DNA from 2 places in the Streptomyces sp. NBC_00466 genome. Region 2 is predicted to be linked to the other one. Evidence: riboswitches for the same ligand, from Rfam matches in the RefSeq annotation. Region 2 holds a riboswitch; the other holds the start of a gene.
The links. A riboswitch is a leader RNA that binds a small molecule or an ion and turns the genes downstream of it on or off. The one in region 2 is predicted to bind S-adenosylmethionine.
Positions count from the first base shown of each region.

Region 1: it holds a riboswitch for S-adenosylmethionine, as region 2 does, so the genes downstream of both, thrC (threonine synthase) here and OG210_RS24240 (aminotransferase class V-fold PLP-dependent enzyme) in region 2, are expected to answer to the same signal.

Region 1 covers NZ_CP107896.1:3,752,988-3,760,269, reverse strand. Annotated here, with positions in the region: gene OG210_RS16775 (cold-shock protein) at 263-466, opposite strand; gene OG210_RS16770 (MoaD/ThiS family protein) at 924-1,199, opposite strand; gene thrC (threonine synthase) at 1,281-2,582, opposite strand; SAM riboswitch class I at 2,598-2,725, opposite strand; gene OG210_RS16760 (glucosyl-3-phosphoglycerate synthase) at 2,881-3,831, shown strand; gene OG210_RS16755 (APC family permease) at 4,215-5,672, shown strand; gene OG210_RS16750 (trehalose-6-phosphate synthase) at 5,743-7,185, shown strand; gene otsB (trehalose-phosphatase) at 7,262-7,282, opposite strand, start outside.
Region 2 covers NZ_CP107896.1:5,389,997-5,397,278, forward strand. Annotated here, with positions in the region: gene OG210_RS24225 (Rieske 2Fe-2S domain-containing protein) at 1-223, shown strand, start outside; gene OG210_RS24230 (ubiquinol-cytochrome c reductase cytochrome b subunit) at 220-1,845, shown strand; gene trpD (anthranilate phosphoribosyltransferase) at 1,974-3,038, shown strand; SAM riboswitch class IV at 3,184-3,301, shown strand; gene OG210_RS24240 (aminotransferase class V-fold PLP-dependent enzyme) at 3,450-4,826, shown strand; gene OG210_RS24245 (Lrp/AsnC ligand binding domain-containing protein) at 4,906-5,187, opposite strand; gene OG210_RS24250 (rhomboid family intramembrane serine protease) at 5,184-5,933, opposite strand; gene OG210_RS24255 (hypothetical protein) at 6,104-6,346, shown strand; gene OG210_RS24260 (NYN domain-containing protein) at 6,381-7,282, shown strand, end outside.

The sequences.
Region 1 (7,282 bases), 1.6 Mb from region 2:
CAACCCGGTCCTTCTGTCACTCTCACTGGGAGAGTGCTAACGCCAATGATTAGCACTCGGCCCCTGTGAGTGCAAGGTGCCCCCGCGAAGCGGGGTCGTTGAGGGGTGGTGGTCGGGCGACGAGAGGGCGCAAGCGCCTTCGGTGGATACCAGCCCCACGCGCGGGCGGTCTCGGAGGCCCCCGGACGCACGAGAGGCCCGCGCCCCGGTGTGGGGTGCGGGCCTCTCGGCGTGAGTGGGTCGGTGGCCGATCGCGCCGAGATCAGACGGCGAGCTTGACCATGTCCGCCTGCGGACCCTTCTGGCCCTGCGAGATCTCGAACTCGACTCGCTGACCTTCTTCAAGGGTGCGGTAGCCGTCCATCTGAATCGCGCTGTAGTGGACGAAAACATCCGCACCACCGTCGACCGCGATGAAGCCGTACCCCTTCTCCGCGTTGAACCACTTGACGGTGCCCTGAGCCATGCCTAACTCCCCTATTACTGGCCCTTGCACAGAGCCCGCACTTCGCGGGATCCGGGTCAGACCTTGCGCCGGAACGCGTCGACCGCGGCTGAATGTATCTGCCCAACTGCCCTCTGCAACAGGTCAATCGGACGAGAATTCTGAGCGCGGCTGAACGCCCCATTGGGCGGATTTCCGGGGATCCCCGGGCAAGTCGGGCCGGGCAAAGGGCACTTACGACGCAAAGAGATCGAACGCATTGCCCACACATTGACGCGTGCTCAGCTGCTCCTGGCACGGGCGATCAAGAAGGATCAAGGGGGCTGCCCCAACTCTACCGTGTTCAATCATGCTGAATTGCCCCCTCCGCTTCGTACGCGGAGAGGGCAACAGGTTCAGCAGACGGCAGGGCGGACAGCAGGGCGACGGGCCCGCCCGGGGCGCGCCGCAGCAGCGCCGCGGCGCCGCAGGGGCTTGCTCAGCCGCCGGCGACGGCCGGGATGATGGAAATGCCCGCGCCGTCCGGCGTCGCCGTCTCCAGGCCCTGCTCGAAGCGCACGTCGTCGTCGTTCACGTAGACGTTCACGAAGCGGCGCAGCTTGCCCTGGTCGTCCAGGACGCGGGCCGCGATGCCGGTGTGGTTCTTCTCCAGGTCGGCGATGACCTCGGAGAGGGTGCCGCCGTCGGCTGCGACCTCGGCCTGGCCGCCCGTGTAGGTGCGGAGGATGGTGGGGATGCGGACCTTGACGCTCATGCGGATTGCCTTCCAGGAGTCCGGGGCGGGACGAGTCGGACGGAGCGGGCGAGTACGGACGGGGCGGGACAGGAGCCCGGGTCAGGCGCCCGTGGCCAGGCCGGCCTCGCGGAACGCGTCCAGGGTCGGACGGATCGTCGCGGTCGGGCCGGACGTCGGGGCGACCGCGTCCAGGGTCTTGAGGCCGTCACCCGTGTTCAGTACGACGGTGGTGAGGGACGGGTCGAGCAGACCGGCCTCGATGAGCTTCTTCGTCACGCCGACGGTCACGCCGCCCGCGGTCTCCGCGAAGATGCCCTCGGTACGGGCCAGCAGCTTGATCGCGTCGACGATCTGCGCGTCGTTGACGTCCTCGACGGCGCCGCCGGTGCGGCGGGCGATGTCCAGGACGTACGGGCCGTCCGCCGGGTTGCCGATGGCGAGCGACTTGGCGATCGTGTCCGGCTTCTGCGGCCGTACGACGTCGTGGCCGGCCTTGAACGCGGTGGAGACCGGCGAGCAGCCCTCGGCCTGCGCGCCGAAGATCTTGTACGGCTTGTCCTCGACCAGACCGAGCTTGATCAGCTCCTGGAGACCCTTGTCGATCTTCGTGAGCTGGGAGCCCGACGCGATCGGGATGACGATCTGGTCGGGCAGCTGCCAGCCGAGCTGCTCGCAGATCTCGTACGCCAGGGTCTTGGAGCCCTCGCCGTAGTACGGGCGGAGGTTGACGTTGACGAAGCCCCAGCCCTCACCGATCGGGTCGCCGATGAGCTCGGAGCAGAAGCGGTTGACGTCGTCGTAGTTGCCCTCGATGCCGACCAGTTCGCCGCCGTAGACCGCGGCCATCACGACCTTGCCCTGCTCCAGGTCGTGCGGGATGAACACGCAGGAGCGGAAGCCGGCGCGGGCGGCGGCGGCGCCGACGGCACCGGCCAGGTTGCCCGTCGATGAGCAGGAGAGCGTGGTGAAGCCGAAGGCGCGGGCGGCCTCGACGGCGATCGCGACGACACGGTCCTTGAAGGAGTGCGTCGGGTTGCCGGAGTCGTCCTTGATGTGCAGAGCGCCGGTGACACCCAGCTCGCGGGCGAGGTTGTCGGCCTTGACCAGCTTGGTGAAGCCCGGGTTCATATTGGGCTGGTCGGCCACACCGGCGGGGACGGGCAGCAGCGGGGCGTAGCGCCAGATGTTGTCCGGGCCGGCCTCGATGCGCTTCTTCAGCTCGTCGGGGGAGCCGCTCGGCAGGTCGTACGCCACTTCGAGCGGCCCGAAACAGGACGCGCAGGCGAAGAGGGGGCCGAGCGGGAAACGCTCTCCGCACTCGCGGCACGAGAGGGCGGCGGCGGGGCCGAGATCGACAGGCCCGGTGGAGTCGTTGGTGCTGGTGACGGTCTGCACAGCCATGGTGGCGAGGTCCTCTCCTCATCTTCCTCGCGACGTACTTCGCCGCAAGACGGAATTGGCACCTTCCCCACCATGACCTCGCGGTCGGCAGGAGGGTTGCCGGGACTTCTACGGGCCGTTCCCTCAGTCCCTCTGGATGAGCGCTTATGACGCGAGCCTTGAGGCCCGGCGTGTTTGTCCGCACTGCTGACCCCGGCATCCCGTGGCCATTTGCGTTGTTCAAGACTGTAACCGAAGGCAGTGACAGTTGAGATAGTCGTCCGATCCGCGAGATGGCTCACAGTCAAGGAGACGCGCCGTGCTGGAAGAGGTGGACCGCTGGCTGGCCAGGCGTTCCTGGTCGGCGGCCGACCGTCCGCTGGACCGGCTGATCGCGGCCAAACGCGGCACGCGGGTGAGTGTCGTCCTGCCCGCGCTCAACGAGGAGGCGACGGTCGGGGCGATCGTCGCGACCATCAGGCGGGAGCTGATGGACGGCCTGCCGGCACCGCTCGTGGACGAGCTGGTGGTCATCGACTCCGGCTCCACCGACCGTACGGCCGCTGTCGCCGCCGCCGCCGGGGCTCGCGTGGTGCACCGGGACGAGATCCTGCCGCGGATTCCGGCCGTGCCCGGCAAGGGCGAGGTGCTGTGGCGTTCGCTCCTGGTGACCGGCGGCGACATCGTCTGCTTCGTGGATGCCGACCTGCGCGAGTTCTCGGCGGACTTCGTCTCGGGGATCGTCGGGCCGCTGCTGACCGAGCCCGATGTGCAGTTCGTGAAGGCCATGTACGACCGGCCGCTCGGCGAGACCGCCGGTCAGGGCGGGCGGGTGACCGAGCTGGTGGCGCGGCCACTGCTGAACCTGCACTGGCCGCAGCTGGCCGGTTTCGTCCAGCCGCTGGGCGGCGAGTACGCGGCACGGCGCTCGCTGCTCGAACAGCTGCCCTTCCCGGTCGGTTACGGGGTGGAGCTGGGCCTGCTGGTCGACGCACTCCACACGGTGGGGCTCGACGCGCTGGCGCAGGTCGACGTGGGCTCGCGCAAACACCGTCACCAGGACGGGCTCGCGCTGGGCCGGATGGCGGCGGCGATCTACCGCACGGCGCAGCTGCGGCTGTCGCGGGGGCAGCTGGTGCGGCCGGCGCTGACGCAGTTCGAGCGGGGCGCGGAGGGGTCGGGCTTCGTACCGCGGACGTACGCGGTGGACACCGAGGAGCGGCCGCCGATGCGGAGCGTCGGGGAGTACACGGCCCGCCGGGCGGCCTGACGGGCGGCGGGCCGTGTCCGACGGCTGTCGGCTGTCGGCTGTCGGCTGTCGGCTGTCGGCTGTCCATGGAAAGGTTTTAGCCATAGTCGACACGAGAATCCGCAGCCCTCGCCAGGCCGCGATATCCGTGTAGCCACCGCACTCTCAGCGGGAATGAGCACCGCAACACCGTAAACAAACAACGGATTTCGTTGCGGTGACGCTTTAGCGAACCCTTGACGGGAATCGTCGTCGCGAGTTGTATTCGGACACCGGAGCGGCGTGGACGTCGTCGCGGTCCGCCCCGCATGTGCGGCTCTCTTCAGCGAATCCCCAGCGAATTCCCGAAGGTGCCTGCCCCTCATGCCGCCAGCCTCATGACGCCAGCACCGATGGGACAACGGATGACCTCTACGCCCGACACGACCGTTGCCGAGACCCCCGGGAAGCCGGAGGCCGACACCCGTGCCGCGACGGCAGGGGGATCTCCCAAGCTCACCCGGTCCATCGGTGTGGTGGGAGGGACGCTGCTCACCCTCTCCTGTCTGACCCCGGCATCGTCGCTCTTCGTGATCGTGCCGGACTCGTTCGCCACCCTGGGCACCGGAACGGCCCTCACCATCGCCATCGCGGGCCTGCTCTGCATCGGTGTCGCGTTCACCTACTCGGAGCTGGGCACGCTCATACCGAGCTCCGGTGGCGAGTACGCCATGGTCGGCACCCTCATGGGCCGCCTCGCCGGCTGGCTGGTTTTCGTCCTCTCGCTGATCGTCGTCATGATCGTGCCGCCCATCATCGCGCTGGGCACCGCCGACTATCTGGCGCCGATCGTGCATCTGAACCCGCAGTACACCGCGGCCGGTGTGATGCTCCTCGCCACCGCGATGGGCCTGCTCGACCTGCGCGCCAACGCCTGGATCACCGGCATCTTCCTGGTCCTGGAAGTCGTGGCCTGCGCGGTCGTCGCCTTCCTCGGCTTCACCCACACCAGCCGCTCCGCTTCGGTCCTCATCCACCCGGTGATGGACGCGGGGCGCGGCCAGAGTTCGGCCGTCACCGCCGGTCTGATCGTGACCGGTCTCGCCACCGCGCTCTTCATCCTCCAGGGCTTCTCGACCGCCGTGTACCTGGCCGAGGAGATGGACAACCCGCGCCGCAACGTCTCCCGCACCGTGCTGTGGACGCTCGGGATCGGCGCGGCCGTCGTCCTGATCCCGGTCGTCGCGATCACGCTCGGCGCCCCGGACCTCAAGACCCTCGCCGCGGGCAACGTCGCCGGCATGGTGCAGTCCTGGAGCAACTCCGGCGTCGGCACCTTCGTCAGCCTCTGCATCGCGCTGGCGATCATCAACGCGGCGATCGTGATGGTGATCCAGAACTCCCGCGTCGTCTACTCATCGGCGCGCGACGCGGCCTGGCCGACCGCCGCCAACCGCGTCCTCTCCCACATCGGCAAGCGCTACGGCTCCCCCTGGGCGGCGACGCTGGCCGTCGGCGTCCCCGGAGCGGTGCTGTGCTTCGTCAATCTGGACACGCTGAGCGATGTCACCGGTGTCGCGGTGGCCGCGATGTACGTCTTCGTCGCGCTGGGCGCCCTGGTGTCGCGCCGCGGTGAGCACAAGCACCGGCTGGCCTGGCGGATGCCGCTGTGGCCGGCGATCCCCGCCCTGCTGGTCGTCGTGCTGGCCTGGGTGCTGTACCAGCAGAGCGTCAAGAGCCTGGTCATCACCGGTGTCATCGTTGCCGCCGCCGCGCTGTACTGGGCGCTCTACCTCCGGCCCCGGCAGGCCACCCACTGGGTGATCTCCGTCCCCGACGACGACCTCGCCCCGGCAGCGGACACGGCCCCCGCGGCGCACTGACGGCGGACAGCGGGCGCCCCCTCCCGCCCGTACGCGTTTGAGCGTTTGCCGCACGGGCTAGGTTCGCGTCATGGCCTCTCCGCACGCCGCCCGCGTCCTCGTCGCCTCCAACCGTGGTCCCGTCTCGTACACCCTCCGCGACGACGGTGAACTCACGTCCAAGCGGGGCGGCGGCGGTCTCGTCTCGGGGCTCTCCGCCATCGAGGGGAACGCCGAATCACTCTGGGTCTGCGCCGCCCTCGGCGACGGCGACCGGGCCGCCGTGCGGCGCGGGGTCGCCGAGGACGGGGTGCGGATGCTCGACATCGACCCCGAGGTGCACGCCGACGCGTACAACGGCATCGCGAACTCCGTGCTGTGGTTCGTCCACCACATGCTCTACCAGACCCCGCTGGAGCCGGTCTTCGACGCGGAGTTCCGGCGCCGGTGGGACGCGTTCCGTACGTACAACCGGGCCTTCGCCGACGCGCTGGCCGCCGAGGCCGCCGAAGGCGCCGCCGTGCTGGTGCAGGACTACCACCTGTGTCTGGTGCCGGGGATACTGCGCGAACTCCGCCCCGACCTGCGTATCGCGCACTTCTCGCACACCCCGTGGGCGCCCCCCGAGTACTTCCGGCTGCTGCCCGACGACATCGGCGCCGAGCTGCTGCGCGGCATCCTGGGCGCCGACCGGGCCGGATTCCTGACGCAGCGCTGGGCCGACGCCTTCACCGCCTGCTGCACCGCGGTCCTCGGCGGCACCGGAGACACCGCGTCCACCGGAGGCACGACGATCGCGGTGCACGGCCTCGGCGCCGACGCGGACTTCCTGCGGAAGCGGTCCCACGAGCCCGATGTGGACGAGCGGATGGCCGCGCTGCGCGAGCGGATCGGCGGCGGTACGGGCGAGGGGCCGGACGGCCGCCGGAAGACGATCGTCCGGGTGGACAGGACCGAACTGTCCAAGAACATCGTGCGCGGGCTGCTCGCCTACCGGGAGCTCCTCGACACCCGCCCCGAGTGGCGCGGCCGGGTGGTGCACATGGCGTTCGCGTACCCCTCACGGCAGGACCTCGCGGTCTACCGCGACTACATGGCCGAGGTGGAGCGCGTCGCCGACGAGATCAACTCCCGTTACGCCACGGCGGACTGGACCCCGGTCGCGCTCTACCTCAAGGACGACTTCGCCCGCTCGCTCGGCGCCTACCGGCTCGCGGACGTCGCCCTGGTCAACCCGATCCGCGACGGCATGAACCTGGTCGCCAAGGAGGTCCCGGTGGTGACCGACCACGGGTGCGCGCTGGTGCTCTCGCGGGAAGCCGGGGCGTACGAGGAGCTGGGGCGCGACGCGATCACCGTGAACCCGTACGACGTGAGCGCCACCGCCGCCGCGCTGCACGAGGCACTCACGCTGCCGGACGGCGAACGGGCCGAGCGCAGCGAGCGGTTGGCCGCCGCGGCGACCGCGCTGCCGCCGCAGCGGTGGTTCCTGGACCAGCTGAACGCCCTGGACCCGGCCGCCGCCACGGGGTGACGGGGGTTCGCGCGGTTACGGCGTGACGGCGGGCCCACCCCGTGATGGCGTGGGCCTGACCGGTGATGGCGCGGGCTTACCCCGTGATGGCGTGGGC
Region 2 (7,282 bases):
CCACGTCGGCTGCCCGATCAGCCTGTACGAGCAGCAGACGCACCACGTGCTCTGCCCGTGCCACCAGTCCACCTTCGACCTGTCCGACGGCGCCCGCGTCATCTTCGGCCCGGCCGGCCACCCGCTGCCGCAGCTGCGGATCGGTGTGAACGGCGAGGGTAATCTCGAAGCGCTCGGCGACTTCGCAGAGCCCGTCGGTCCTGCTTTCTGGGAGCGCGGATGAGCACCGTGACGGATACACAGCGCAAGGCGCCCGCCGGCGAGCGGGTGGCCGACTGGGCCGACGGCCGTCTGGGCATCTACGGCCTGGCCAAGACCAACATGCGCAAGATCTTCCCGGACCACTGGTCCTTCATGCTCGGGGAGATCTGCCTCTACACCTTCATCATCATCATCCTCACGGGTGTCTATCTGACGCTGTTCTTCCACCCGAGCATGAACGAGGTCGTCTACGACGGCCCGTACGTGCCGCTCCAGGGCATCCACATGTCCGAGGCGTACGCCTCGACGGTGAACATCAGCCTGGAGGTCCGCGGCGGTCTGCTCATCCGGCAGATCCACCACTGGGCCGCGCTGGTCTTCCTGGCCGGCATGCTGGTGCACATGATGCGCGTGTTCTTCACGGGCGCCTTCCGCAAGCCGCGCGAGATCAACTGGCTCTTCGGCTTCCTGCTGCTGGTGCTCGGGATGTTCACCGGCTTCACCGGCTACTCCCTCCCGGACGACCTGCTCTCCGGTACGGGTGTGCGGTTCATGGAGGGCGTCATGCTCTCCATCCCGGTCGTCGGCTCGTACGCGTCGATGTTCCTGTACGGCGGTGAGTTCCCGGGCGGCGACTTCGTCTCGCGGTTCTACTCGGTCCACGTACTGCTGCTGCCGGGCATCATGCTCGGCCTGCTGGTCGGCCACCTGATCCTGGTCTTCTACCACAAGCACACGCAGTTCGCGGGTCCCGGCAAGACGAACAAGAACGTCGTCGGTATGCCCCTGCTGCCGGTCTACATGGCCAAGGCCGGAGGCTTCTTCTTCCTGGTCTTCGGTGTCATCGCAGCCATGGCCGCGATCGCCTCGATCAACCCGATCTGGGAGATCGGCCCGTACCGTCCGGACCAGGTGTCGACCGGCGCCCAGCCCGACTGGTACATGGGCTTCTCCGAGGGGCTCGTCCGCATCATGCCGGGCTGGGAGATCAACGCCTGGGGTCACACACTCGTCCTGGGCGTGTTCATCCCGATCGTGGTCTTCCCGCTGGTCCTGGTCGGTATCGGCGTCTATCCGTTCATCGAGTCCTGGATCACCGGGGACAAGCGCGAGCACCACATCCTGGACCGCCCGCGCAACGCCCCGACGCGTACGGGTCTCGGCGTCGCCTGGATCACGCTCTACCTGATCCTGCTCGTCGGCGGCGGCAACGACCTCTGGGCAACGCACTTCGATCTGTCGATCAACGCCATCACCTGGTTCGTCCGGGTCGGGATGTTCGTCGGACCGGTCATCGCGTTCATCGTCGCCAAGCGCTGGTGCCTGGGTCTGCAGCGCCGTGACCGGGAGAAGGTGCTGCACGGACGCGAGTCCGGCGTCATCAAGCGCCTGCCGCACGGTGAGTTCATCGAGGTGCACGAGCCGCTCAAGCCCGCGCAGCTGCACACCCTGACCGCGCACGAGCAGTACCAGCCGCTCGAAATCGGCCCCGAGGTCGACGAGAACGGTGTCGCGCGCAAGGTGTCCCGTCTCACCCGGGTCCGCGCCAAGCTGAGCAAGGGCTACTACGGCGAGCACAACCAGATCGAGAAGCCCACTGCCGAGGAGTACAAGGAGATCACCAGCGGCCACGGTCACCACTGATCACCTGACCGACTGAAAAGTCGCCACAGCAGGAGCCCCGTCCATTCGATGGACGGGGCTCTTCGCTGTCCCCCGGAGCTGGATAAGCTGGCCGCATCCCTATTCGACGGTGGACCCAGGAGTGGACCATGAGCGTTGTGACCCCGGTCGGCGGCGACAGCGTGGCGGCCCACTCCTGGCCGGGCGTTCTCGACTCCCTGCTGCGCGGCATCGACCAGAGTGCGGACGCCACCGCCTGGGCGATGGACCGCATCATGCGCGGCGAGGCGACGGACGCGCAGATCGCCGGGTTCGCGGTCGCCCTGCGCGCCAAGGGCGAGACGGTCGCGGAGATCAGCGGTCTGGTCCGGGCGATGTACGCGCACGCCAGGCTGATCGACGTGCCGGGCCCGAGCGTGGACATCGTCGGCACCGGCGGCGACGGCGCCAACACCGTGAACATCTCGACCATGTCCTCCATCGTCGTGGCGGGCACCGGCGCCAAGGTCGTCAAGCACGGCAACCGGGCGGCGTCGTCCCAGAGCGGGGCGTCCGACGTCCTGGAGAAGCTGGGCGTCAATCTCCAGCTGGCCCCGGAGCGGGTCGCCGAGGTCGCCGGAGAGGCGGGCATCACCTACTGCTTCGCGGTGAAGTTCCACCCCGCGCTGCGCTATGTGGCCGCTGCCCGGAAGGAGTTGGGCATCCGCACCACCTTCAACTTCCTGGGTCCGCTCACCAACCCCGCGAAGGTCCGTGCGCAGGCGACCGGTGTCTCCGACGCGCGGGTGGCGCCCATCATCGCGGGGGTGCTGGCCGAGCGCGGTTCGTCCGCCCTGGTGTTCCGCGGCGACGACGGGCTGGACGAGCTCACCACCACCGCCACCTCCAGGGTCTGGACGGTGGCGGACGGCACGGTGCGCGAGGAGACCTTCGACCCGCGCGACGTGGGCATCGGGCTGGTCCCGGTGGAGGCGCTGCGCGGCGGCGACTCGTCGTACAACGCGGATGTGGCCCGCAGGCTGCTGGCCGGTGAGGCCGGTCCGGTACGGGACGCGGTCCTGCTGAACTCGGCAGCCGCGCTGGTCGCGCTGGACCCGGGCACCGGATCCCTCAATGAGCGGATCGCGGCGGGCATCGCCCGGGCCACCGACTCCATCGACTCGGGGGCGGCGGCCGCGGCGCTGGAGCGCTGGGTCGCGGCCAGCAACACCTGAGCCCCCAGCCCGGACACCAAGGGCGCAGGGCACCCGGCGCACAGAAGAACCCAGGGCGCAGTCGCGCAGCCTCCGGCCGGCAACCGGTCTCAGGCTGTGGACTGCGCCTTGGCACGTCCGTACACGTATGGCAGGATCCTCTTCAGGTCATGAGTGACAGCGACTACGGCCCCAGCCCGCTGTCCGGCAACCCTCCGTCCGTGGCGGGGTGCCCTGGGTGAAGACCAGGCCGTGGGCAGTGAAGTCCTCGGCAAGCGCGGATCCCTCGACAGGGATCCTGGTCGTCGAGGGAGTTCTTCCGTGGTTCAGCGAATGCGATAGGGCAGTAGCCCCCTTCTCCGCACCCCTTTCCTTGCACTGCCGCGTGTGGCACGCGCAGTGAATTCGCCTGCCCTTTTCCGGGAGTTCGTCATGTCTGTTCCCAGCGCTGCCGTCAACGCGTCGGTTTGTAAGGATTCCTCCGAGAATCTTCCCGTTCTCGGGAGGGATGTCCTGGTCCCGCTCGTCACCGGCGGCGAGGTCACCTACGCGGCACTGGACTACGCGGCGAGCGCCCCGGCCCTCCAGCGCGTCTGGGACGACGTGGCGGCGTACGCCCCGTACTACGGCAGCGTGCACCGCGGCGCCGGGTACCTCTCGCAGCTCTCCACCGACCTCTTCGAGAACAGCCGGACGACGGTCGCCGAGTTCCTCGGCTGCCGCCCGGACGACCAGGTCGTCTTCACCCGTTCGACCACGGACTCGCTCAATCTGCTGGCCGCGGTGGTCCCCGCGGGCTGCGAGGTCTTCGTCTTCGAGACCGAGCACCACGCCTCGCTGCTGCCCTGGCGCGACGCCGCCGTGACCTACCTCAACGCCCCGCGCACCCCGCAGCAGGCCGTCGAGACCCTGGAGCGCGCGCTGGCGGACCGTACGACGCCGGAGGCACCTGCCCTGGTCTGTGTCACCGGGGCGTCCAACGTCACCGGTGAGCTGTGGCCGGTGCAGGAGCTGGCGGCCGCCGCCCACGCCCACGGGGCGCGCATCGTGCTGGACGCGGCGCAGCTCGCACCGCACCACCCCGTGGACATCGCGGCGCTCGACGTCGACTGGGTCGCCTTCTCGGGCCACAAGCTGTACGCGCCGTTCGGCTCCGGGGTCCTCGCGGGCCGTTCCGACTGGCTGCTCGCCGCCGAGCCGTACCTCGCGGGTGGCGGCGCCTCCCGCAGCGTGGCCCGGCGCGCCGACGGCGGTGTCGACGTCGAGTGGCACACCACGGCCGCCCGCCACGAGGCCGGATCGCCCAACGTCATCGGCGTCCACTCCATCGCGTCCGCCTGCCGGGCGCTCACCGACGCGGGCTTCGATTCGCTGGTCGAGCGCGAGCAGACGCTGGTCCGCAAGGTCCTCGACGGGCTCGGCGAAGTGGAGGCGGTCCAGGTCCTCTCGCTCTTCGGCGACGACGCCCCGCGGGTCGGTGTCATCTCGTTCGTGGTGGACGGGTGGAACAGCTCGCACTTCGCCGCGGCGCTCTCCGCCGAGTACGGCATCGGGGTGCGCGACGGTCTGTTCTGCGCCCACCCGCTCGTACGGACCCTGCTCGGCAGCGACCCGCAGGACCAGGGCGAGTGCGGTGCCCCGGAGGGTGAGCCGGGCGAGCGCTCGCTCAACGCCGTCCGGGTGAGCTTCGGCGCCGGTACGCCGGACGAGCACGTGGAGCGCTTCGTGGGCGCGGTGAAGGAACTGGTGCGGGACGGTGCCCGCTGGAACTACCGCACCGAGGACGGCCGCTGCGTGCCGGCCGTCTGACCGAGGCGACGCGGATGCGTACGGCCGTCCGGCGCGGCGGCGGGGCTTGCCGGCCTCGCCGCCTGCGGCAGGGCGGCCGTTACGCGTCCAGGCCGATGGCGAAGGCCGCTTCCAGGTCGTGCTGCGAGTAGGTACGGAACGCCACATGCGTGTCCGTGGCCTCCACCCCGGGGATCTTGCTGATCCGGCCGGGGATGATGTCCGCCAGATCGTCGTGGCGGGCCACCCGGACCAGTGCGATCAGGTCGTACGTCCCGGTGACGGAGTAGACCTCGCTGATGTTCTCCAGGGCGGCGAGCGATTCGGCGATCTCGGGGATCCGGTCCACGCTGGTCTTGATGAGCACGATCGCGGTGATCACGGCTTGCTTTCTCCCTCGGTGGCCGTCGCTGGGAGTTTCACTCTAGTCGTACGCCAGTACCGCACCGCCGCGTAGCCGAAGCCCAGCGAGAACCCCACCAGATGAGCCGTGTAGGCGACCCCGGGACCGGTGCCGGTCTGCTGCCCCGCCGCCAGCCACTGCAGGACGAACCAGAAGACCAGCACGATCCAGGCGGGGAAGCGCAGCGGCAGGAACAGCAGGAACGGGAAGATGCTCGTCACCCGGGCCCGGGGGAAGAGGCTCAGGAAGGCGCCGAGCACCGCCGAGATCGCACCCGACGCACCCACCAGGGTCTGGTCGGAGCCCGAGTGGGTGAGCGCGTACGCCGTCAGGGCGATGTAGCCGCTCACCACATAGAAGACGGTGAAGTGCAGACGCCCCATGCGCTCCTCGGCCATCGCGCCGAAGACGTAGAGGAACAGCATGTTGCCCAGCAGATGCAGCCAGTTCGCGTGGATGAAGAGCGCGGTGAGCGGGGTGAGCAGGGCGCCTGATGTACCGCTCATCAGTTCGGTGGGAACGACCCCCCAGTGTTCGAAGTACGCGCTCTGGGCGGCGAGGAGGTTGTCGCCGGTTCCGTAGGCCGGATCGAGCCCGGAGACGGGGCTCATCAGGAAGACCAGGCAGCAGACGCCGATCAGGCCGTACGTCACCACCGGCCCGCCGAGCGTGTCTCCGCGCCGCCCCGGCGCCTTCCGTCCGGGTGCATCCCGCCACGTGAACATTGACCGAGCATGGCCCAACCGGACGCAATCGGGCAGATCGCCTCGCCGGGCCCCGTACGGTCGGCAGGTCCGCCCCCGGGGTATCCCGTAGGCCGTAGGGTTGCGGGGAGTACATCCGCAGTCCGATGGCGCACCGCGACCGAGGCAGTACGAACGAAGAGGACGCACGTATGACGACGGTTCCCATGCCGACCGCCGACACCCGGTGGCGCTGCACGCTCTGCGGCAATCTCACCCGGTTCGATGTGACGCGCTCGTCGAAAGTTGTCGAGTACATACATCTCGACCTGGCCGGTGAGCCCAAGGTGGAGGAGCGCGAGGTGGTCAGTGAGACCATCGAGCAGGTGCGCTGCCGGTGGTGCAACGCGGTGGACCAGATCGAGCTGGTGGACAGGCCGGGCGGCGGCTCCTGAGGGAGCCCCCTGAAGAGTGACAGTGGGGTGACGGATGGTGGAGTCCGAACGCGGTGCGGAGCCGGCCGACGCGGCCGGCGACGCCGCGGAGGCGCTCGACCGTCCGCTGCCCGAAGCGGTGAGGCGGCGCGTCGTCGCGCTCGTCTCCGACGCCTTCGGCGGGCTGACCGTACCCGAACTCCCGGCGCAGCTGCGGCAGTACGCCCGGTTCACCCCCACCAGACGGGCCAAGTTCGCGGGCAACGCGATGGCTGCGGCCCTGGCGGGCGACGCGCTGTTCCGCCGGCGGATCGGTGAGCGGCTGAAGGAGTCCCAGCCCGAACTGACCGGGGCGCTCGAGGCCGGCTCGCCCCCCGCGGCCGCCGACCCGGTGGATGTGGCGGCGGCCGCCTACGTACTGCGCCCGCCCGGCTGGGTGAAGCTCGTCGCCGCCGCGGGCGAGGAGGCCCAGCGTGTGGTCGCCGAGCGCGCCGACGAAGCAGGCCGGCACGAGCTGGAGCGGCTGCGCGCGGAGCTGGCTGACGCGCGGGCGCAGACCAGGTCCGAGAACGAGCGGCTGCGTACGGAGCTGGACGCGGCCCGCAAGGACGCCGAATCGCTTCAGCGCAAGCTGCGCAGCGCGCAGAGCGATGTGAAGCGCGGCGAGGCGGCGCTGCGCCGCTCAGGCTCCGAGCTCGACACGGTCAGATCCGACGCCGCGGCCCGGGTCGCCGCGGCGGAGAGCGAGTCGCGGCGGCTGAAGGCCCGGCTCGGTGAGGCCGAGGCGGCGGTCGAGGCCGGGCGCCGCGCCGTACGCGAGGGGCGTTCCGTCGAGGACATGCGGCTGCGGCTGCTGCTCGACACGGTGCTCGACGCGGCCCAGGGGCTCCGGCGCGAACTGGCCCTGCCGCCGGTGACCACGCGCCCCGCCGACTCCGTCGACGCCGTCGAGCCCGG